Regions from separate parts of the Shewanella alkalitolerans genome, predicted to be linked through region 3. Evidence: predicted binding sites of a transcription regulator. Region 3 holds the regulator's gene; each other region holds the start of a gene.
What was found. The regulator sigma-54, encoded in region 3, starts transcription at its own class of promoters, with help from an activator protein. The targets are predictions, from matches to a motif close to GTTGGCACGNNNNTNGNNT.

Region 1 (7,305 bases), 2.1 Mb from region 3:
TCAACACCTTCTGCCCCACTAGCCCCGAGGCCTGCAACGCCTGGCTCGAGGTCATCACGGTATTGAGGTTAACTATCTCCTCGTTGAGCTTAGTGATGCCATCAACGGTAGAGAAAGACGCCATCTGGGCGATCATCTGATCGTTGTCCACCGGCTTAAAGGGATCCTGCATCGACAGCTGCTGACTGAGCAGAGAGAAGAAATCCTCCTGGGTCAGCTCCTGACTCTTGGCCTCAGGGATCGAAGACTCCTCCTGCAGGCGCATGCTGTCGAGAAACGGATTTCCCGTGGTCTGGGTGGTTGCCTGACTGCTCGATGCCTGAGGCGTCACTGTCTTGGCGCTCTGGGTCGAACTGGTTTGCGCAACCTGAGTATTTAACGGATTAACTAGGCTCACGACTTACCCCCTAGGAATTGCCGATGCGTAAGGTTTGCTGAAGCATAGATTTTGCCGCATCGGCAACCTGTACGTTCATCTGGTAGGAACGAGAGGCCGAGATCATGTTGGCCATCTCCTCCATCACATTGACATTTGGCTTATAAATAAACCCATCGGCATCCGCTAACGGATGATCGGGTGAATACTCTTTCTGTAACGGCTTATCGCTCTCGACGATACCGGCCACCTTGACCGCCTGACTGGTATTCTGCTGATGACTGGCCTTGGCCAACTCGGCCTCGAAAACCGGGTGACGGGCGCGATAGGTCTTATCCACACTGCTGGAAACTGAATCGGCATTAGCGATATTACTGGCAGTGGTATTTAGCCTGACCGACTGGGCCGACATGCCAGAGCCTGCCACATTGAAGATATTAAAAAGGCTCATGATTACGTTCCTTTAAGGGCTTTTTTCAGGCCGGAAAACTTACCGTCAAGAAAACCTAACGACATCTGATACTCGAGCGCATTCTGCATAAACTCTGACTGCTCCTGCTGAATATCCACCGTATTGCCATCACCAGTATCGGGCTGATTTGGCACCCGATAGCTAATGTGTTGCTGGGAAAGCGCCGCCAAATCGAAGTGCTTCTCGTTGCTACGGCTCATCGCCAGCCCACTTTGGGCGGTGCGCGCCGCCTGCAGCGCCTTATCAAAATCCAGGTCTTTCGCCTTGTAATGGGGCGTATCGGCATTGGCGATATTTGACGAGATCACCTCGGCCCGCGCCGAACGTATCCCCAAGGTATACTGATGTATCCCCAATGCCTTATCGAAACTAATCGCCATAAAATTGCCTCCACACACGAATGCCATAAACAAAGCAATACTTGTGCCAATAAAATCAGTTCTAGGTAACTTGCTTAGGTAAAGCAGATATAGAAATGGCAGGCATAAAAAATGCCAGCGACTGCTGGCATTTGAAACTTGATTGCGAACTCAGAGGGTTAGCCCCTTGAAGGGCTAGGTTTGCGACCTTAGGTCCGCTTCTGGTAATAGATCCCTGGGTTACATCTCACCATATCAAACTCATCGGTCAGGCCGGCAATCGACTCCGAGGCCCCCAGAAACAGTATCCCCTTGGGATTGAGGGCGGCAGCAAATTGCCGCAATATCTTGGCCTTTGCCTCTGGGGCAAAATAGATCAGCACGTTGCGGCAAAAGATGATGTCAAACTTGCCGAGCAAGGTGTAACTCTCAAGCAGGTTGTGTGCCCTGAAGTTCACCAAACGCTTGACGTTAGCCTTCACCACCATGGAGCCAGTCCCCGTGGGTTCAAAAAACTGACGTTTACGCTCCTCGGACAGACCGCGCCCCAAGGCGAGGTTGTCATATTCGGCTGCCTTACAGCGCTCTAACATGGAGGGGGAGAGATCAGTAGCCAGAATCGTCGCGCTGCCGGGCAAGGCGCCAGGCTTGCGCTGCTGATATTCCAAGATGGTCATGGCTAGCGAATAGGGTTCCTGCCCCGACGAACAGGCGGCCGACCAGATCTTCAGCGGCCGTCCCAGGCGGGCATACTCGGGTAACAGGTTATTGCCTAACAGCTCAAAGGGATAGCGATCGCGAAACCACAAGGTTTCGTTGGTGGTCATGGCGTCGATCACCTCGGCACGAAGTTGCCGCTCGGTGGGCTTCATCGAATGTTTAACCACTTCAGATAATGAGGGAAGGTTATATTTCCCCATCAGAGGCGCGAGTCGACTACGAACCAAATATTGCTTATTGTCGCCCAACACAATACCGCTGTGTTGTTCCAGAAATAATTTAAATTGGTTGTACTCGGCTTCGGCAAGTGATTTATTCGGCACCTTGATATCCCAATATCAAAAAAGAAAACAGGCTACAACATACACTATAGCAAGCGTTACAGAGGTCAGCGTTATACATTAGCTAACTCACTGATACAAGCCTAAACTTACCAAATTTAGGCTCAGGCCCAACTTAGTACAAATTACAAACTAAGATGCTTATTCACCGCCGCCGCTAATTCATCAGGATTAAATTTGGCGATAAAGTCATTAGCGCCCACCTTCTCCACCATGGCCTGGTTAAACACGCCGCTGAGCGAGGTATGCAGCACTACCTTAATGTCTTTCAATTTAGGATTGTCGCGGATCTCTGCCGTCAGGGTATAACCATCCATCTCCGGCATCTCGATATCGGAAATGATCAGCGGGATCTCATGAGCCACGTTATCCATCTCGGCGGCGACGCTCACCAGCTTATCTAAGGCCTCGCGGCCATCTTTGGCGGTATCTATCTGTAGGCTCAGAGATTCCAGTGCGCGAATTATCTGCTTGCGTGCCACGGCCGAATCGTCGATCACCATGATGTGATAGTGACGGTCTCTGTCTATGGTCAACTGCTCGTCGACTTCCTGACTGATCTGAGTCTTCACCGGCGAGATCTCATCGAGGATCTTCTCGACATCGAGGATCTCCACCAGCTCACCCTCAATCTCAGTCACGGCCGTCAGGTAGGAGTAACGCCCCGCCCCTTGCGGTGGCGGCATGATCGCCTCCCAGTTCATGTTGATGATGCGCTCGACCGACTTAACCAGGAAACCCTGCACACTGCGGTTGTACTCGGAGATGATGATGAAGCAACCCTCGGTATCTTCTATCGGTCTGCCGCCGGTGGCCGCGCTGAGATCGATCACCGAAATGGTCTGGCCGCGAATATGAGCCACGCCCCTCACATAGGGATTGAGCTTAGGCAGGCCTGTCAGTGGCGGGCACTGCAGCACCTCTTTCACCTTAAATACGTTAATGCCAAACCTTTGCCGCCCGTTTAACTTAAACAGCAATAGCTCTAAGCGGTTTTGTCCTACAAGTTGGGTGCGTTTGTTAACTGATTCAAGAATACTCGACATAATGCCTTTGCCCTGTTGTCGGGTGAATGCGAAGCCGTTCCCATGGTAAATATGAGTATAGGCATACTAATTGCTTTATCTAGTTATATGACAACCAGACCTTTACTTTGTCAAATTTATGACACTCATTTCTCACAAAAAATGGCAAAGCCTTGGCTCTTAAAACGAAGTATAGGTGTAATCTGGCTAATCAAGCTAGTCAATTCATTATGAAAGTAAATTTTGCATATTTTCTGTTTTTGCTACTCATCTCTCTGCCCTTAAAGGCGGCTGAGACCACCAGTGTTCCCTCTGTATCGACCATAGCGCGATTAGCTACAGAGGCTGTGCAGGAAAAAATGGTCTTCCCCCAAGATGCCAAGGTCATTATTACCCCCCAGAGTCTGGACACCCGGCTAAATCCCCCCGCCTGTTTAGGCGAGCCCAAGGCGGAAATTGCCAGCGATCGCGCCATCAGTAAAAACAACACGGTCAAGATCAGCTGCGCCAGTCCAGATCTCGATTACCCCTGGCAAATCTACATTTCGGTTCGCGTCGAGGTGCTCTTCCCCGTGGTGGTGGCCAACCAAACCTTGGGGCCCGGCGATCTCATTGAATCGGATCAGATACGCCTAGACTATGTGGAGCAGAGCCAGCTCAGAGGTCAGCAATTTGATGACCCTGTCGCCGTGATCGGCACCCGGGTAAAGCGCAGAATTCCCGCCAATCAGCCGCTGTTTGCCAGCAACCTCTGCTTCGTCTGCAAGGGCGATATCGTGGCCATCTATGCACGGGCCGATAATTTTGTGATAAAAACCAACGGTGAAGCATTAAAAGATGGTAACCTTGGCGATAAGATACAGGTGCGCAATAGCCGCTCCAACAAGACAGTTGATGCACATGTGACAGGCATTGGCGAGGTGGACGTCAGGATGTGATCCTGATGACCTTTGAGGCGCAAAAATTTATACTGTTTTTTAAAACTTTATTCTAAAGCTTTGACCATGAGTGCCGATAGACAAGTATGTTGATCTCATTTATGTAAGTTGGACCCCACAATGCCTATAGATATTAAGCACGTAAATACAAACACTAACAGTCGGGTTGGCAGCGCCAGCTCGAAAGCCTCGCAGCACAAAGGTGGCGCAGCGGCCACCAGCGCACCGGCGCAGACGGTGAAGAGCGATTCTGTCTCTATCACCTCTCAAGCGCAGCAGCTACAAAGTGTCCAGGCCAAGCTTAACGACATTCCTGAAATCGATATCAAGAAAGTCGAACAGATTAAGGCTGCCATCGCCGAGGGACGCTATAAGATAGATGCCGACAAACTCGCCAGCAACATTGCGCAGTTTGAAAAGGAACTTCAGGATCTTTAACTAATACGTTATGACGCAGATAACCGATATCATCGCCAATCAACACAAATTACTGGACAGCTTAAAGCAGACCATCACGGCAGAGAAGGATGCCCTGATCGCGCAAGATGCGGATCAATTGTTGCGTCTGGCCAATGAGAAGGCCCAGTTGTTAAATGAGATCAAACTAGGTGATACCGAATTAGCTGCGCATCCTGACCTGGGCAGGCTCACTCAGGAGCCTCAGCTTATTGCCCAGGTCGACGATGCCAAGCAGGCATTGGCCGAGTGTAAACAGCTTAACGAGCAGAACGCCGCGCTTATCGAACACAGCATGGCCAGCGTCAATCGTTTCTCCCAGGCACTGCAGGCCAGTCGTAATGCCAGTAGCCTCACCTATGACGGCAAGGGCAAGACCTCGACTATCTCCACGCTCGGCAATAATCTGAAAGCCTAATCACTAAAATAGAGTTACAGGCTCAAGTTGAAGACATTAAAAAAGCCTCTTAATAGAGGCTTTTTTATTTGCGGGCACCTAGAAATAGGTCACTTCCTTCACCGTCTGCGGCCGATTCTGCTGCTGGTATAAGGCCCACACCTGCTGGAAGTCGAGCTCCAGCTCAGTCACATAATGATCTCCGACCGGGTAGCTCTTCACCACTTTTGCGCCGCGGATCACCCCGCTCACCGAGGCCTGAATATTATCATCGGAAAGCATCCAATCTTTCACGCTGCTCGACGCCGATAGCTGCTGGCCGTAAACCTGCTCTGCTAGCTCACGGTAGGCGGCGATCTTCGATGCCTGCATCGCCATCAACACACGCTGAGATGCCTCTTTCGCAGGTTGAGTCGCCAGCGGCGCATAGCCAATTGCGGTTAACTTAGGAAAACTTTCCGGCGCCTGGGTTTCCCATTGAATGTATCTGTCTTGAGACGCACATCCACTCAGGACGAGCAGCAACACACTAATTAGATATCTCATTGCTTGACCCCTTTAATCTGGACATCTCCCTGACCCTGGCTGCTGTAACGAATAAGCTTGCCATCCTCGGCGACCACTCTCTCAGACAGGCTAAGGTAGTCCGCCAGCTCGGCCTGACTCACACTCGCCGCTGCGACCGAAACCACACGGTTGTTAGTTACATTAACGATACGGCTGTTTACCACTACACCATCAGGCTTAAGACTCATGGTTGACACCAATACATGCTCTACCGGCAGATCTGCTGGCAGTTGGCGCCAGTCGCGGGTCAGCAGCAGCTCACCTTGATCTGTCACCCTAACGTTCTCGCCCACGTTCAGATCCACCAGATTAAACTGATGATCATGCATGGCCGCGATCAGCCCCTGTTGTATCTGTAACCCCAAGGCGTTAGTCGACTTGAGGTTATCCAGCAACACAGGCGTCGCCACCAGCAAGGGCTGCTTAGGCGTCAACTGATCGTTCTGGCGCACCAATTCATTTGCCAACTGCTGAGTCAGATGCATCACAGATGAACTCACTGGCAAACTATTGCCGCTTTGCAAGCTGGGCGTGGCGGGCTCATTTGCCGCGCAGGCCCCCAATAGCAACAGGGAAGATATTATCAAAGCGTTTCGCATCATGATGTCCCATGGTTTTCGATATTGACCCAGGCCAATATACCCACTTGGCTGCGCCATAATTTCGGCCAACCAATCCTATTGGCAATTATGCAGCAATATATATGCCATAAGCTTAGCATTGGTCGATTTACACTTATTAGGGTTAGCCTCATGTATTGGGCTCACACTCGGCGAATCCTTGAGGGACTGATTGGCGTTCGTCATCCTACTTTTCGGCAAATGACCTGACGGTGGCCAAATTTGGCTAACTTTAACTAACGTTGATTAACTTTGGCTGACTTTAACCAACTCAGGCATAGATATTGCTTTGAGTCTAACTAATCAATGGGAACATGAGAATAGGCGCAAAAACTGTCAGCATTTTGGCACCAGCTACGCGCCAGACAAACCGGCTCAGTTGAGACAGATACAATGAAACGAATTCAATTACTATTGCTGTTACTCGCCGCCTTTAACACTCAGGTGATGGCTCAGTGGCTTGAGGCCCAGGGTGAAGCCAAGATCATCAACGGCAATATCACTCAGGCGAGAGAAGATGCCATAGCGCAGGCACTAAGCTATGTCACATTGCAATCTGGCGGCCAGTTTACCAGCGTGCAGCAGACTCAAAACGGTCAGCTAACCCAGACCCAGTTTTCTATGTCGCAGCAGGCCGAGGCCGGCCGTGTCGAGCTTATCAGCGAGCGTATCCAGGGCGATACCCTCAGCGTCAATCTAAGAGTCGATGTGCTGCAAAACGCCAAGACGCAAACCTGTGGGACGAGTCAACTCAAGGCGGCCATCCTGGTGCCCCAGGCGCAAATTGCCGATCGCAGCCAACTCAGATATGGCAACCTTGGCAACTTCGAGAAGGCCCTGTCGGAGAAGCTCGGCAGCATCATCGCCCGCGAGGGTAAGGCGAGTTTCGCCCATGTTCATGCCAACGAACGACTCGATATCGAGCAGTCATTGATCGACATCCGCGGTTACCGCCTCCCCAGCTGGCTTAGCGAGATCACCGACAGCCAATACATTCTGCTACCGGAGATCATCGACATCTCCACCGAGCCGGT
Region 2 (7,305 bases), 2.1 Mb from region 3:
CCGGCTACGGCTGTTGCTTACGATACACTCGCCGCGGCTCAAGGTTGGGTCTGCCTCTAACTCCCAATGATTTCGGGTTAGCTGCGCGCTTTCATAGAGTCGCTCGACAATAGCGAGATCCTCTGGATGTAGACGCAGATGCGCCCCCTGCTCTTTCAGCGGTAAGGCGTCGACCCCTTGACGCAGAGCGGTGAGAATATGTTCGGGATGTGTCTTAAGCTCGTGGCCGATCACCGCCTTGGCCAGGGTCATGCTGAGTTGAACCAGGGCTTGTTCTATTTCGGTGTCGAGTAGGGAGAGCGGCATTGATAGCTGCTGCATCAGGGCTTCAAATTTCGCAATCGTCTGTTTGGCCTCGGCGAGGCCAGCCTCCATACCCTGAGCCTCTCCTTGACGATAGCCCTCTTCGTGGCCCTGCTCTAGGCCTTTCAGTCGCCCCTCTTCCAAGCCTTTGGCCATGCCGGCTTCCTGGCCCTGAGCGAAGCCTTCGGCCTCGGCCTCGGCGCGGATCGACTCGATCTCCTCAAGGGTGGGAGGCATCACAGGCTCATCGACCGCCTTGGCCGCCTTTTGCGGGGCGATGCGGCCGAACATGTTCTCCTTGGGCTCATGCACCACAGGGGTCACATCCGGCAGCTGCCAATGGCTAAAATCGGCTTGTGTGCTTTGTACGCTTTGACCCTCTTGGGGCTTCTTGTCGCCAGACATAGTCATTAGAGGAACTCTTCTCCGCCGCTACCACCAAGTATGATCTCACCGGCATCACTTAAGCGACGAGCAATAGAGAGGATCTCCTTCTGAGCCACTTCCACTTCGCTGATCCGTATTGGGCCCATGGCCTCGAGATCATCTTTAAGCAGCTCGGCGGCACGCTTGGACATATTGCCGAGGATCTTCTCTTTGAGTTGATCGTCCGCGCCCTTGAGGGCCTTCATCAACACATCCTGCTGCACTTCACGCAGCAAGGTCTGAATACCCATGTCGTCGACATCTGCCAGGTTTTCGAAGACAAACATCAGATCTTGGATCTGCTGCGCCATCTCTTCGTCGGTCTCGCGCAGCGTCTCCATCAGCTGACTCTCGACGCCAGTATCCAGGTAGTTCATGATGTTGGCCGCCGCCTTCAGGCCGCCCATCTTCGCCGCCTGCGCGCCACCCTGACCGGCAAACTGTTTCTCCATGATGTCGTTTAGCTCTTGCAGCGCCGCCGGTTGCACCTCTTCGAGGTTGGCGATACGCATCATCAGATCGAGACGGGTATTTTCCGGTGCCTGGGCAAAAATTTCGGCGGCCTGATCCGGCTCGAGATAGGAGAGCACAATCGTCTGGATCTGCGGGTGTTCGTTCTGAATGATGGTGGCCACCTGACGGGCGTCCATCCACTTGAGTGATTCTAGGCCCTTGGCACCACCGCCCATGATGATCTGCTCGATAAGATTACCCGCCTTATCTTCACCCAAGGCTGCGGTTAGTGCATTACGCACGAACTCTTCGCTGTTAAAGCCGATGGAGGAGTATTTCTGTACCTCCTCCAGAAACAGCTTATGTACACCGATCACCTTATTTTGGCCGAAGTCTTTCATGGCCGCCATGGCCATACCCACCTTCTGCACCTGCTTAGGCTCGAGGTGTTTCAAGATTGAGGCGGCGTCGGCTTCGCTAAGGCTGAGTAGCAGGATGGCTGTCTTCTCGATACCGGTCAGATCTTTGGTATTGAACTCACCGTTAGCAGTGTCGATCTCTTTGTCTTTACTCATTTTCTTGTAACCATCCCTTGACGACTTGCGTAGACAACTCAGGCTCGTTGGCCACCAATGCACGTATGGCCTTTATCATATCATCGTCTTTATGCAGATCCGGTATCAAAATTGACCCATCGTCGGCATAGCTGTATTCCGCATCGGGACGATTGAGCATGCCAAGAGTATCGGCGGCATACTGATCCTCAATCTCCGCTAACTCATCACCCAAAGATGGCGCATCTGGCATCTTCTGACCATCTGGGTAGATAAGGCGCTTAAGCATAGGGCGCACCACGAACAGGATAAGCACCAGGATGATTAGACCGCCCATCACCAGCTTGATGGCTCGCCAGAACCAAGGCTCCTCATAGATGGCCAGCGCCGGGGCCTCTTCTACCAGTTGATCCATGAAGGGAACTGTGACCACCTCTATCATGTCGCCACGTTGGGTATTGAAACCTACTGCCCCTTCGAGCAGGCGGCGTATGTTGCTCAGCTCCTGCTCGGTGCGGGCAACGCGGGTCACCTGACCGTCTTCACCGGCCGGCCCCGTCTTGAAGTCGACCGCTACCGACACGCTAACCCGTCTGACCACCCCCACCTGCTGGCGGGTATGGCTGATGGTAGTGTCTAGCTCATAATTGCGGGTTGCCTCTTTGTGGCTAGAACCCGGCAGGGTCTGTTCTTGAGCGCTGGTGCCGGTGGCCTGCTGAGGAATATTGGCTTCCATCGGTGGCTGGTTGCTCAGCGCGCCGGCGATGCCACCAGTGCTGGCACCGGTAGAGTTATTCTCAACCGTCATTTCGCTGCGCACCGCGGGCAGATCCGGGTTATAACGCTTGGCAGTCTGCTCGACCGAGGTAAAGTCCATGTTCACATCGACCTGGGCGGTAAAGTTCTCCGGTCCCAGGATCGGCATCAGAATCGATTCAATCTTGCTGCGGTATTCGGCTTCTTTCTGCTGCACCAGCTCGAGCTCGCGTCTGGCTCTGGCCGAGCCTGCGGTTTGGCTGCCCGAGTTTAGCAGGCGGCCGTTAGCGTCGGTGACAGTAACGCGAGTCGGCTCGAGACCGTGCACCGCCGAGGCAACGATATCTACGATGGAATCGACCTCCTCCTGACCCAGACCGCCACGGCGGGTATTAACCACCACGGTCGCGCTAGGCTTAGAGCGATTGCGGGCAAATACGTTCTCTTTAGGAATGGCCAGGATCACCTTGGCTCGGCTAACGCTCTTTAACTCTTCGATGGTACGTGCCAGATTTTGCTCCTGGCTGTTCTTGAGTCTGGCGGCCTCCATGCGCTGGCTCACGCCAAAGCCGCTGTCTTTTGAGAGGTAATCGTCACGGTTAGGTGAATTATCGATACCGGCGCGGCTCAGCATCATCTTGACGTCTTGGTACTGATCTTCCGGCACCTTGAGCACATCGACATCGATCTGATAGTTGACCTTGTTTTTGTCCAGCACATCCAGGACCTGCACCATCTCCTGGGTATCCATCTTACCCAGAGGGCGGTATTCGGGCTCCTGGGCCCACAACATGACGAAGACGGCCAAGGCCAGACAGATAGCCAGCGCCAGGATCATGGTGATCTGCCTGAGCATGTCGACACCGCCAAACATACCGCCGCTCGGCTTATGTTCTTCTTGTACGCCGCCTGCCAACATATCCTGCGTTGTGCCAGCGCCAGTTCCGACTACCATATCTGTGCTCACGATAAATACCTGCCGTTATCTTTCTTAATCTTTAGGGAGTCCATGCCTAGACAGGCATACTCATGATCTCTTTGTAGGCTTCCACCAGCTTGTTTCGCACCTGAACGGTGGCCTCGAATGCCACGCTGGCCTTCTCTCTGGCGATCACGGTATCTGACAGTGTCACCCGGGTGTCGCCCATATCCAGACGTGTCTGCAGCGAGGATGAGGTGGCCTGCAGCGCGTTGACATTGCCCACAGCTTCAGACAAGAGGCTACCAAAGTCGCTACCACTGGTGTTCGCCACCTGCTGAGTGATATTAGGTGTTATCCCATTAGGCTTTATTTCGCCCGTGAGTGTCTGCATCTCTTGCAGTAATGAATTGGCACCTATCTGCATCTTGGCCTCCGCTATCGTCGTGAAATTGACGAAATCTATTCTTATTCAGACCAATGCAATATGTTTGCCAAAAATAGAAAAAGCCGACAAACCCAGATTGGGAGTCGGCTTCGAAACGTTCAAATGGGCCGTAGAGACGCTAAAGCGGCGGTTTGCTTCCTTCACTAACGCAGAACGACCAAAACGGCTAGCCTATCAGGCAGGAATCTGAATACCCATGTCGCGCATACGCGCCATCTTATATCTCAGGGTCCGGGCGCTGATACCCAGCTTTTCGGCCACCTGCTTGCGACTGCCGTTACACTGATTAAGGGTCTCTAGGATGATCACATGCTCCTGTGCCTTAAGCTCATCGCCTAGCCCTTCAGGCTCGGCTACCATTTCACTCTCAAAGGTAGGCTCCAGCATCACATCCTGAGTATCGATAACGATATCCTTGGCGCAGATGGTGTCGCCTGTCTGTAAGATCAGGGCGCGCTGAACCACGTTATCCAGCTCTCGCACGTTACCCGGCCACCTGTGGCCCAATAGACGCCTGCTCGCCTGATCGTCCAGGCTTGGCGCCACGGCTAAACCGGCAGCCTTGGCATGACGCAACACCAGGTGTCTCGCCAGCGGCAAAATATCCGCCGGGCGTTGATGCAGCGCCGGCCAGGTGAGTGGAAACACATTGATACGGTAATAGAGATCTTCCCTAAAATCGCCTTTAGTCGCCATCGCCTTAAGATCTCGGTTAGAGGTGGCCAGCACTCGCACATCGAGTTTGATCGTCTTACGGCCGCCGAGTCGCTCGACTTCCCGCTCCTGCAATACCCTCAGCAGTTTGGCTTGCAACCCCAAATCCATCTCGGAGATCTCATCGAGCAGCAAGGTGCCGCCCTGAGCCTGTTCAAACTTACCGGGACAGGCCTGATACGCGCCGGTAAAAGCCCCCTTCTCGTAGCCAAACAGTGTGGCTTCGAGCATGTTTTCAGGAATTGCCGCGCAGTTGATTGCCACAAACGGCTCGTTGGCACGCTGGCTGTGTTGATGAATATAGCGGGCAAGCACCTCTTTACCCGAACCACTCGGCCCCATGATCATCACGGAGGCATCAGACTGAGCCACCTTCTGTGCCAGCGCCAAGAGCGCCAGGCTGCGCTCGTCGGCCACCACGGGTTGATCTTCGATAAGCTTAGGTTTGAGATAACGCGACACCTGGTTGAGCAACACCTCTGGCGCAAAGGGTTTCGCCAGATAGTCCACCGCGCCGAGTTTAATGGCGCTTACCGCACTGTCTATGGTGGCAAAAGCCGTCATCAATAAGATGGGCACCTGGGCATTATGCTGCTGAAGATAGTTCACCAGCCCGAGACCGCCTATCCCCTCCATCTGCACGTCGCTGATCACCATGTCGAATTCCTGGCCCTTGAGCGCGACGATGGCCGCCTCGGCCGATTCCACATCGACACATTCATACTGCGCCAGCAACAAGGTATCGACTAGGGCTTCGCGCAGCGCCGCATCATCTTCAACGAGTAATATCTTGGCTTCAGCCATGGCTTACCTCCAGCCCAGAATCGGCCGATACAGCCGGCAGGTTAAACGAGGCGCGACATCCCTTTCCCGCGATACAATTGAGTTGCAAGCGGCCCTGATGATTTGCCACAACCGTCTGCACGACCGCTAAGCCCAGACCTGTGCCTTGGGCCTTAGTGGTGAAGAAAGGCTCTAACACCTTCTCCTGCATGTTGTCATCAAGCCCCTTACCGTTGTCGACCACCTCGAAGGCGACAGTCCCCGCCTTATCTTGGGCATTAAGCCAGATCTGACTGGCCCCGGCCTCGATACTGTTCATCACCAGATTGTTGATCGCCGAGCTGAGCGCCGCCGGATTAGCCTTAAAGCGCAAGTGAGTGTCTAGCTTAAGATGCAGCTGGCACCCCTTACGCTCGGCGATAGGTTCGCAGTTGGCCATCACGCTAGTCATCACCTGCTGCATGTTGCAGACTTCGGTCAATTCCTGCTGACGCCCCTTGGCCATCAGCAACATGTCATCCACCTGTTGCGACAGTTCATTGAGCCTGTCGATAAGCTTGCCCTGAAAACGCTCCCTCGAGGCCTGGGTCAGCTTAGGGCTCCCCAGGTTCGCGGCGTAGAGTAAGGCCGCCGACAAAGGTGTTCGCACCTGGTGGGCCAGGCTGGCCACCATCTTACCTAAGGCGGATAGGCGTTGCAGATGCGAGAGATTCTTCTGTAGCAGACGGGTTTCGGTCAAGTCGGTCAAGACGATCAGCTGACCAGGCTCGGGCGTTAGCGGCGTGATCGCCAGCTTTACCCGGCGACCGTTCTTCAACGAGACCTCGTGACCGTCATCATCTTGGGGCGAAAAGGCACGGTTGATCACCTGTAACCAGCGCATCCCAGCCAGAGGTTGTCCCAACAACTGCACGGCAACGGGGTTGGCATCTGTCACCACACCATCGCCATTGAGGATCACCACGCCCGATGGCATAGCCTGGAGTATATGTTCCATGCGGCTGGAGATGGCATCGTTTGCCACCTCCCCCCCCATGACTTGGGAAGGAGCCAGTGTTACCTGCGCCTGCGCTGTATATGCCACCTTTGGATTCGCGGCCATAACCACTCCGTCAATAATTTGCTGCTAAACAGGCCGATGCAGGTAACATGCCAATTAAAAAGCTAACAAAAAGTCAGAATTAACAGAGAATTATGAGTCAGATACGACAAAGGCCCAGAAATGGGCCCTTGTTTATAGAGTGCGGCGAGCAGGAGTTAATCTTTGCTCATGCCATACTTGCGCATCTTCTCAACCAGTGTGGTACGGCGGATGCCAAGCATTTCTGCGGCGCGTGCCACCACATTATCTTGTTGATCCAGTGCCTGGCGAATCATATCGATCTCAAGCTCGGCCAACAGATCCTTAAGGTTCACGCCTTCTGGTGGCAGTTCACTGGGGAAACGGCTCTCGGGAATATCGACCGCTACCTCATCGCTGAAGATAGAGGCCAACGCATCGCGTTCCAACTCCTCTTCACTGACCTGCACCTGATATTCAGGCACATCGATATGGCGGTATTTAAGCGGCAGGTCATTAACGTCGACCAAGCCCCCCGGATAGAGGATCGTCAGACGCTCAACCAGATTAGAGAGTTCACGCACGTTACCCGACCAGCTATGTTCCTTGAGTGACTCAATCGCACGCTGGGTAAAACGCACCTTGCCACGCCCCTCGTTATAGACGCGGCTTACTAATTCTTGCAGCAAGAGTGGGATATCGTCTTTGCGCTCGCAAAGGGCCGGCATCTCTACGGGAAACACATTGAGGCGATAGAAGAGATCTTCGCGAAACTCGCCATTGGCGATCATGGTTTCAAGCTCTCTGTGAGTCGCCGCGATGACACGCACATTGGTATGAATAGGCTTACTGCCACCGACACGCTCGAAGACGCGCTCTTGCAATACAC
Region 3 (7,305 bases):
TGAGTTCAGGAAGAAACTTAAGATTTCGGTATCTTTGGGGAGCTTGGCCAGCTGCTTTTCCAGCTGGATCTCTTCGCTGGGCATGTTGCGCACATCGACGCTGATGGCCACGAGATCGCTGCGCCCCTTGAGCTGCTCCAGCAGGGACTCCATCATCTGCAAGGGCAGATTGTCGACACAGTAGTAGCCTAGATCTTCTAGGACCCTGAGTGCGACGGATTTTCCCGATCCTGAGCGTCCGGATACCAAAACCAATTTCATTGGGTGATCACCTGATAGAGTTCGGATTCATCTTGGGTCTTTCTTAGCTGCTTCATGATCGCCTTATCATTGAGCTTCTCGGCCATAGCGGCCAGGGTGCTAAGATGTTGCTCGCATTGATCTGCGGGCACCAATAACGCAAAAAGGATATCGACGGGCTGATTGTCAATGGCATCGAATGCAATTGGTTCAGCACATTTCACCAGTACGGCCACGGGTTGATCTATGTTAGTCAGCCGTCCGTGAGGAATCGCGATACCATTGCCTATACCTGTGCTGCCCATTTTCTCTCGAGCCAGAAGGCTTTCAAATATTTCTTGAGAGGAGAGGGTGGGGTACTGGACAGCGGCTAAGTCGCTGATAAGCTCCAGTACCTTTTTCTTACTGCCCGGAGTGGCGCAGGTGGTGCACTCCGGCCGCAGGATGGTACTCAGTTCCATCGTTAATGTTTAGTAAGCTTCTCTTTGTGTTTAATGACCTGACGATCGAGTTTGTCAATCAGGGAGTCTATCGCGGCATACATGTCCGCATGTTCGGATGTTGCGAACACTTCTCCGCCACGGAGATGTAACTTTGCCTCAACCTTCTGTTGCAACTTTTCGACATTTAATACAACGTGCACATTATTGATCTGATCGAAATGACGTTCAAGCTTTGTGAATTTCTCTTCGATGTAGCTTCGTAGAGATTGGGTGATCTCGATATGGTGCCCAGTCAGGTTTATTTGCATAAAGATAGTCCTCCAGTTTCCAGGTTTGTTTTATAAGCTCTTGCGCTGATTCGAGGGCGGTATAAGCATTGCCTCGCGATACTTGGCAATGGTGCGTCTAGCCACCTTAATCCCCTGTTCGGCCAAGAGTTGAGCCATCTTGCTGTCGCTCAATGGCTTTTTCTGGTTTTCCGCAGCAACCAGCTTCTTAATGAAGGCACGTATTGCTGTTGAAGAGCACTCTCCGCCATCGTCGGTACCGACGTGACTGGAGAAGAAGTATTTGAGCTCGAAGATCCCTCTCGGGGTATGCATATATTTTTGCGTGGTCACACGTGAGATGGTGGATTCATGCATCTCCACCGCCTCGGCGATGTCGTTCAGTACCATGGGCTTCATCGCCTCTTCGCCAAATTCGAAGAAGCCTTGCTGGAAGTCGACGATACAGTTGGTCACCTTGAGCAGGGTCTCGTTGCGACTCTCAAGGCTCTTGAGGAACCATTTGGCTTCCTGCAGGTGGCCGCGAATAAACTGGCCATCCGCTTGACTCTTAGTGCTGCGGGCCATGGCGGCATACTGCTGGTTGACGTTGATCTTGGGCATGCTGTCTGGGTTAAGCTCGACTACCCAGCGTCCCTTCTTCTTGGTGACGGTCACATCCGGGATCACGTACTCGTCGCGGCTGGCGGTGATGGCGAGGCCTGGACGGGGATTCAGGGTCTGGATCAGGGCGATGGCATCCCTCAGTTCATCTTCCTTGAGCTTGGTCTTGCGCATCAGCAGACGGAAGTCGCGTCCGGCGATGAGATCCAGGTGTTCTTTGATCAGCATGCGGGCGTTGGCTATGTGCGGTGTATCGTCGCTGTACTGGGCCAGCTGGATCGTCAGACATTCGCTGAGGTCGCGGGCCGCCACACCAATGGGGTCGAAGTGTTGTACCCGTTTGAGTACCGCCTCGACCTCGTCGAGTTCGATCTCTGGGTCGCCCATGGCCTCGAGAATATCTTCGCAGGTCTGGGTCAGGTAACCGCGCTCGTCGATGGCGTCGATGATGGCGGTGGCGATGGCCAGGTCGTTATCGGAAAAAGGGGTCAGGTTCTTCTGCCATTCCAGGTGTTCGTATAGACCTTCGCTGGTCTCGCCCTGAAAAGGCATGTCGTCGTCGCGCATGGCGCCCGAGCTTGAGTTTGGTGAGGCGGTGTAGACCTCATCCCAGGTGGTATCCACCGGCAGCTCGTCTGGCATTGAGTCTTGAGTCAGGGCGTCTGAGGTCTCGACCCCTGAATTATCCTGGCTCGAATCCAGCTCTATCTTGTCGTCGTACTTGTTGTCGAAGCTGTCGCTGACGCTATCGTCTTGCAGCTCGATGCTGGCGCTCTCCTGCTCTTCATCCAACTCCAGTAGCGGGTTGGATTCTAATGCCTGCTGGATCTCCTGCTGCAACTCTAATGACGACAACTGCAACAGACGTATGGCCTGTTGTAGCTGGGGCGTCATGGTGAGATGCTGACCCATTTTGAGCTGAAGTGACGCTTTCATCGTACTGCTATTCCCTTGTTTCTAATTATAAAATGAGAAAGCTCTGGCTATATGTGCCGGACAAATATATCGGATAGTGCCTAAAGCCACAATTAACGCATGGTTTTTCCTCTGTGGCCCCATTATAAGATTAACTATAGCTTGAATTGTTCACCTAAGTACACTGCTCGTACTTGCTGGTTGTCTAAGATTTCGGCGGGTGTGCCCTCGGCGATCAGATTACCATGGCTGACGATATAGGCTTTCTCGCAGACGTCTAATGTTTCGCGCACGTTGTGGTCGGTGATCAACACCCCCAGGCCGCGATTCTTAAGCTGCTCGATGATCTTCTTGATGTCGATAACCGAGATGGGATCGACCCCGGCGAACGGCTCGTCGAGAAGAATAAACTTAGGGTTGGCGGCAAGCGCCCTGGCGATCTCCACCCGGCGACGTTCACCGCCCGAGAGCGCCATGCCGTGGCTGTCACGGATATGGGTGATGTGAAACTCTTCCAGCAGGTGTTCCAGCTCCTCTTCGCGGCCATCGTTATTAAGATCGCTGCGGGTCTGGAGCACGGCCATGATGTTGTCCCGCACCGAGAGCTTACGGAAGATACTGGCTTCCTGCGGCAGGTAGCCTATGCCTTTGCGGGCGCGTAGGTGCATTGGGTCTAGCGTCAGGTCGTCATCGTCGATAAAGATGCGGCCCTTGTCGCTCTGTACCAGGCCGACGACCATGTAAAAGGTGGTGGTCTTGCCGGCGCCGTTTGGCCCCAGCAGGCCGACGATCTGCCCGGTCTTTACCGTGAGGCTCACGTCTTGGACAACGGCACGACTCTTATAGCTCTTGGCGAGGTTCTCCGCCTTCAAGATCAGGTCTGTCATTGTTTTTCCTGTTCTGGTTTCTTCTCGGGCTTCTGCTCTGGCTGGATCTGTTCCTGATAGTTCTCAGGCTGAATGATGGTGATCACTCTGTCTTTGCCTGTGCTCTCGGCGATCAGCTGTTGCTGCTCTATGTTGTAGCGGATCTGCGAACCCGTGACCTGGCTGCCTTCCTGTTCCAGGGTGGCGTCGCCAATGAGCGTCAGGGTGCGGCTGGAAAGCTCGTAACGTATCTCCTTGGCGCTGGCCGAGGCGGGACGGCCATCTTCCATCACCTGAGAGTAGGTGGCTGGGTTGCCGGTGGCGATCAGTATCTTGCCGCTGTTCTTCTCTTTGCTGAAGGCGCGCAGTTCACTGGCCAATATCTTGATAGAGCCTTGGGTGACCTCGACCGGACCGTGGAAGATGATCTGGTTGTTCTTAATGTCGGCTTCCTGGCTGGCGGCAGAGATCTTAACCTCTTGCAGCAGGTCGTTCACCTTGGCATGGGCGCCAATACTGACCAGGGGCAGCAGGCCCGCAAGAATAAGGCTATTTAGTTTCATATGTTCCTTCTACCTGACTCGTCAGTTTTATATTTTGGGCGTTGAGATCGGCATATAAGCCTTCCCCCGTGATGAGGAAATCACGTCCTGTGATCCGAATGCTTCTGTCGGATGTCATAATCATAGTATTGAGATCCAGCTCCAGATAGGTGGTCTCTATGGTCTGAATCGGTTCCTCTGGGCTAATGGCATCAATGATAACATTATTTTCCAGGGTGACCCGTCCGCTATTTTTGTCCAGTGTGCCCTTGGTGGACCTCAGGCGCCACTGGGCATCGCCGTTGTCGGGGTAGACCAGATAGATGGGCTGGGTAAAGTAGGTCTGGTTGCGCTCGGCGTAGTGCTCCATGTGACTGGCCGATACCCGGCTGTTGATACCACCCTCATCATTGTATTGCACGCTCTTGAGATCTCTGACTATGTAGTCGGGACGATCGACATTATCCAGGGCCAGCTCTTCGCTGCCCTTTTTCGACTGAACCTGCCAATAGAGGATCAGTGCGGTGCCGAAGAAGGCGATGATCGCCAGCGTGACTCTGTTCATATGCTCATTCCGTGGGCCGAGGCAAACTTATCCTGGCTGAGCAGGATGAGATCCGTCAGTTCACGCAGTGCGCCGTGGCCGCCATTGATGTGGGTAACCATGTCGGCGTGTTGGCGCACATAGGGGTGACCGTCGGCCACGCAGACAGACAGGCCTACCTTCTCCATCACGGGCAGATCCACCATGTCATCGCCGATATAGGCCACTTCTTCCGGCGTCACCTTATAGAGGTTAAGCAGCTCCTGATAAGGCTCGAGTTTGTTGTCGACGCCCTGGTAGATATGGGTGATACCCAGGGCCGTCATGCGATCTTCCACTATCTGCGACTTACGCCCCGTGATGATGGCCACCGGAATATCGCTGGTCAGCAGCGAGCGGACGCCATAGCCGTCGCGGGTATGGAAGGTCTTGAGTTCGTCGCCCGAGTTGCTCATATAGACCAGACCGTCGGAGAATACACCGTCGACGTCGCAGATCAAGAGTTTGATCTGTTTGGCTTTTTGCCAGACCGCGTCGGTTATCGGGCCGTAGAAACCTTGATGTGCCATGTTAGATCACCCCCGCCTTGACCATGTCCAGCATATTGAGTGCGCCAATCGGCTTCTGCTGCTCGTCGGTGACGATCAGGCCGTTGATCTCCTTCTCGTCCATCACCTTGAGGGCCTGGGCGGCTAAGATGCCTTCGCTGACGGTGACGCAGCCATGGGTCATCACCTCTGAGATGGAGGTCTTGCGCAGGTTGATCTCGGCGTCGATCACCCGGCGCAGGTCGCCGTCGGTGAAGATGCCGACCAGCAGGCCCTGGCTGTTGACCACGCCTGTCATGCCAAGCCCCTTCTTGGAGATCTCATACAGGGCCTCAGTGATACAGATATCTTCGGCCACCAGAGGCAAGTCATCACCCTTGTGCATCACGTCGCTCACCTTGAGCAGTAGCTTGCGTCCCAGACTGCCACCGGGGTGGGAGAGGGCAAAATCATCTTTGGTGAAGCCTCTGGCCTGCAGCAGGGCCACCGCCAGGGCATCGCCCATGACGAGCGTCGCCGTGGTGCTCGAGGTCGGCGCCAGTCCGAGCGGACAGGCCTCTTCCGGTACCTCGATACACAGATGAACTACCGAATGCTTGGCCATGTTGGATTCGGGTTTGCCCGTCACCGCGATGACTGGCAGCCCCATGCGCTTGATCACAGGCATCAGGGTTAAAATTTCACTGGCCTCGCCCGAGTTGGAGATGGCAAGTACGATATCGTTCTCGCTCAGCACGCCCAGGTCGCCATGGCTGGCCTCGCCGGGGTGGACGAAGAAGGCTGGGGTGCCTGTGCTGGCCAGGGTGGCCGAGATCTTGTTACCTATGTGGCCGGATTTGCCCATGCCCATCACGATCACCTTGCCGGTGCAGGCGAGGATCAGTTGGCAGGCCTTGGCAAATTCACTCGAGTCGACATATTGATACAGGTTGTCCAGCGCGTTGCGCTCGGTATCGATAACCTTGCGTCCCCATTGACGTAATTGATCTGCATCTACCATCTTGTTCTCTCTATTTTGTCGGCCTAAACGTTATTAGGATAGGAAAAGCGTGACTTGGTACGCGATAAAAGTTGCTAATAACACACCGCCATGCCAGGGGCGTAGTTGGCGGGCCTTGCCGGTTAATAAAATCAGTATGGCCAGGGCAACACTGGTTGCCATCACCATGTAAAAGTCGCGACTGCTGGCGGCGGCATCCACCGCGCCTGGGGCGATAAGGGCGGGTAGCGCCAAAACCGCAAGAATGTTAAACAGGTTAGAGCCGACCACGTTGCCTATGGCAAGGTCGTCCTCTTTCTTCAGCACGCCTGCCACACAGGCCGCCAGTTCAGGTAGGCTGGTGCCGACGGCGATAATGGTCAGGCCTATGACTAAGTCTGACATATGGAAGGCCTTGGCGATACCCACGGCGCCCTGCACCATCCAGTCGGCAGACAGGGGCAGCAGCACTAGGCCTATCACCAGCCAGAGGATCGCCTTAGGCGTAGGCACATCTTTAGGCACCTCGCTCTCGGCCTCGTCGATCAGGGGATCTTTCTCCTTGTTGACGATGGCATGCCAGATCAGATACCCCATGAGGGCGAAGAAGAGTGCCATCAGCACCAAGCCCTCGACGCGGGTCAACTGACCATCGTGAAGGAAATAGCCCGCCAGCGCCGTAGCGCCTAGCATCATAGGGATTTCCCGCTTGAGTGTCTGTGAGCTTACCGAGATTGCGCCTAATAGGGCGGTGATTCCCAGGATCAGCGTGATGTTGGCGACGTTGGAGCCCAGCACATTCCCTATGGCCGTGTCTGTCATGCCTTCGAGGGAGGCGGTGGCTGCCACAAACATTTCCGGGGCCGAGCTGCCCATGGCGACTATGGTGAGGCCAATTAACATGGGCGGCAGGCCGAGATTACGGGCGAATGCCGCGGCGCCGAAGACAAATTTGTCGGCACTCCAGACAAGGGCACCCAAACCAGCAATCAGTAAGAAAATATTAAATAGCATTGAAAATCTTTTTGTTTAAGAGTCTGCCGCGCATTTTCGCTGGAATTGAACAAAATTGAAAGTATTGCGCAAAGATAGTGTCGATTCAGTTGTGCACAATCCGTCAATTTCGTACAATTTGTCTCTTTTCCTGCCGCCTAACCATGGAACGCATTAGGTCCCGTTATGAGTCATCAATCGTTAAGTCATGACAGCCAAGCCAAGGGTGAGACTAAGCCAATGGAACAAGCGCCGATGGAACACGTGCAGCCATTGGTGGAGATCAGCCATCTGGGCTTCAGTCGTGGCACCCATGTTATCTATGACGACGTCAGCCTCACCATC

Region 1: a site for sigma-54 is predicted at 1,261-1,279, ahead of flgB (flagellar basal body rod protein FlgB). Genes of this name have one in related genera too.
Region 2: a site for sigma-54 is predicted at 3,892-3,910, ahead of fliE (flagellar hook-basal body complex protein FliE). Genes of this name have one in related genera too.

The regions. Positions count from the first base shown of each region.
Region 1 is NZ_CP080422.1:1,482,854-1,490,158, reverse strand. It holds gene flgD (flagellar hook assembly protein FlgD) at 1-397, opposite strand, end outside; gene flgC (flagellar basal body rod protein FlgC) at 408-827, opposite strand; gene flgB (flagellar basal body rod protein FlgB) at 830-1,228, opposite strand; gene K0J45_RS06610 (CheR family methyltransferase) at 1,417-2,256, opposite strand; gene K0J45_RS06605 (chemotaxis protein CheV) at 2,394-3,314, opposite strand; gene flgA (flagellar basal body P-ring formation chaperone FlgA) at 3,524-4,231, shown strand; gene flgM (flagellar biosynthesis anti-sigma factor FlgM) at 4,352-4,669, shown strand; gene K0J45_RS06590 (flagella synthesis protein FlgN) at 4,680-5,105, shown strand; gene K0J45_RS06585 (LPP20 family lipoprotein) at 5,184-5,630, opposite strand; gene K0J45_RS06580 (FlgO family outer membrane protein) at 5,627-6,151, opposite strand; gene K0J45_RS06575 (flagellar assembly protein FlgT) at 6,665-7,305, shown strand, end outside.
Region 2 is NZ_CP080422.1:1,506,984-1,514,288, reverse strand. It holds gene fliH (flagellar assembly protein FliH) at 1-714, opposite strand, end outside; gene fliG (flagellar motor switch protein FliG) at 714-1,757, opposite strand; gene fliF (flagellar basal-body MS-ring/collar protein FliF) at 1,750-3,447, opposite strand; gene fliE (flagellar hook-basal body complex protein FliE) at 3,506-3,838, opposite strand; gene K0J45_RS06710 (sigma-54-dependent transcriptional regulator) at 4,034-5,377, opposite strand; gene K0J45_RS06705 (sensor histidine kinase) at 5,370-6,392, opposite strand; gene K0J45_RS06700 (sigma-54 dependent transcriptional regulator) at 6,614-7,305, opposite strand, start outside.
Region 3 is NZ_CP080422.1:3,910,683-3,917,987, reverse strand. It holds gene rapZ (RNase adapter RapZ) at 1-261, opposite strand, end outside; gene ptsN (PTS IIA-like nitrogen regulatory protein PtsN) at 258-701, opposite strand; gene hpf (ribosome hibernation promoting factor) at 704-991, opposite strand; gene K0J45_RS16955 (RNA polymerase factor sigma-54) at 1,022-2,509, opposite strand; gene lptB (LPS export ABC transporter ATP-binding protein) at 2,644-3,375, opposite strand; gene lptA (lipopolysaccharide transport periplasmic protein LptA) at 3,372-3,917, opposite strand; gene lptC (LPS export ABC transporter periplasmic protein LptC) at 3,904-4,461, opposite strand; gene kdsC (3-deoxy-manno-octulosonate-8-phosphatase KdsC) at 4,458-5,009, opposite strand; gene K0J45_RS16930 (KpsF/GutQ family sugar-phosphate isomerase) at 5,011-5,988, opposite strand; gene K0J45_RS16925 (calcium/sodium antiporter) at 6,022-6,981, opposite strand; gene K0J45_RS16920 (ATP-binding cassette domain-containing protein) at 7,216-7,305, shown strand, end outside.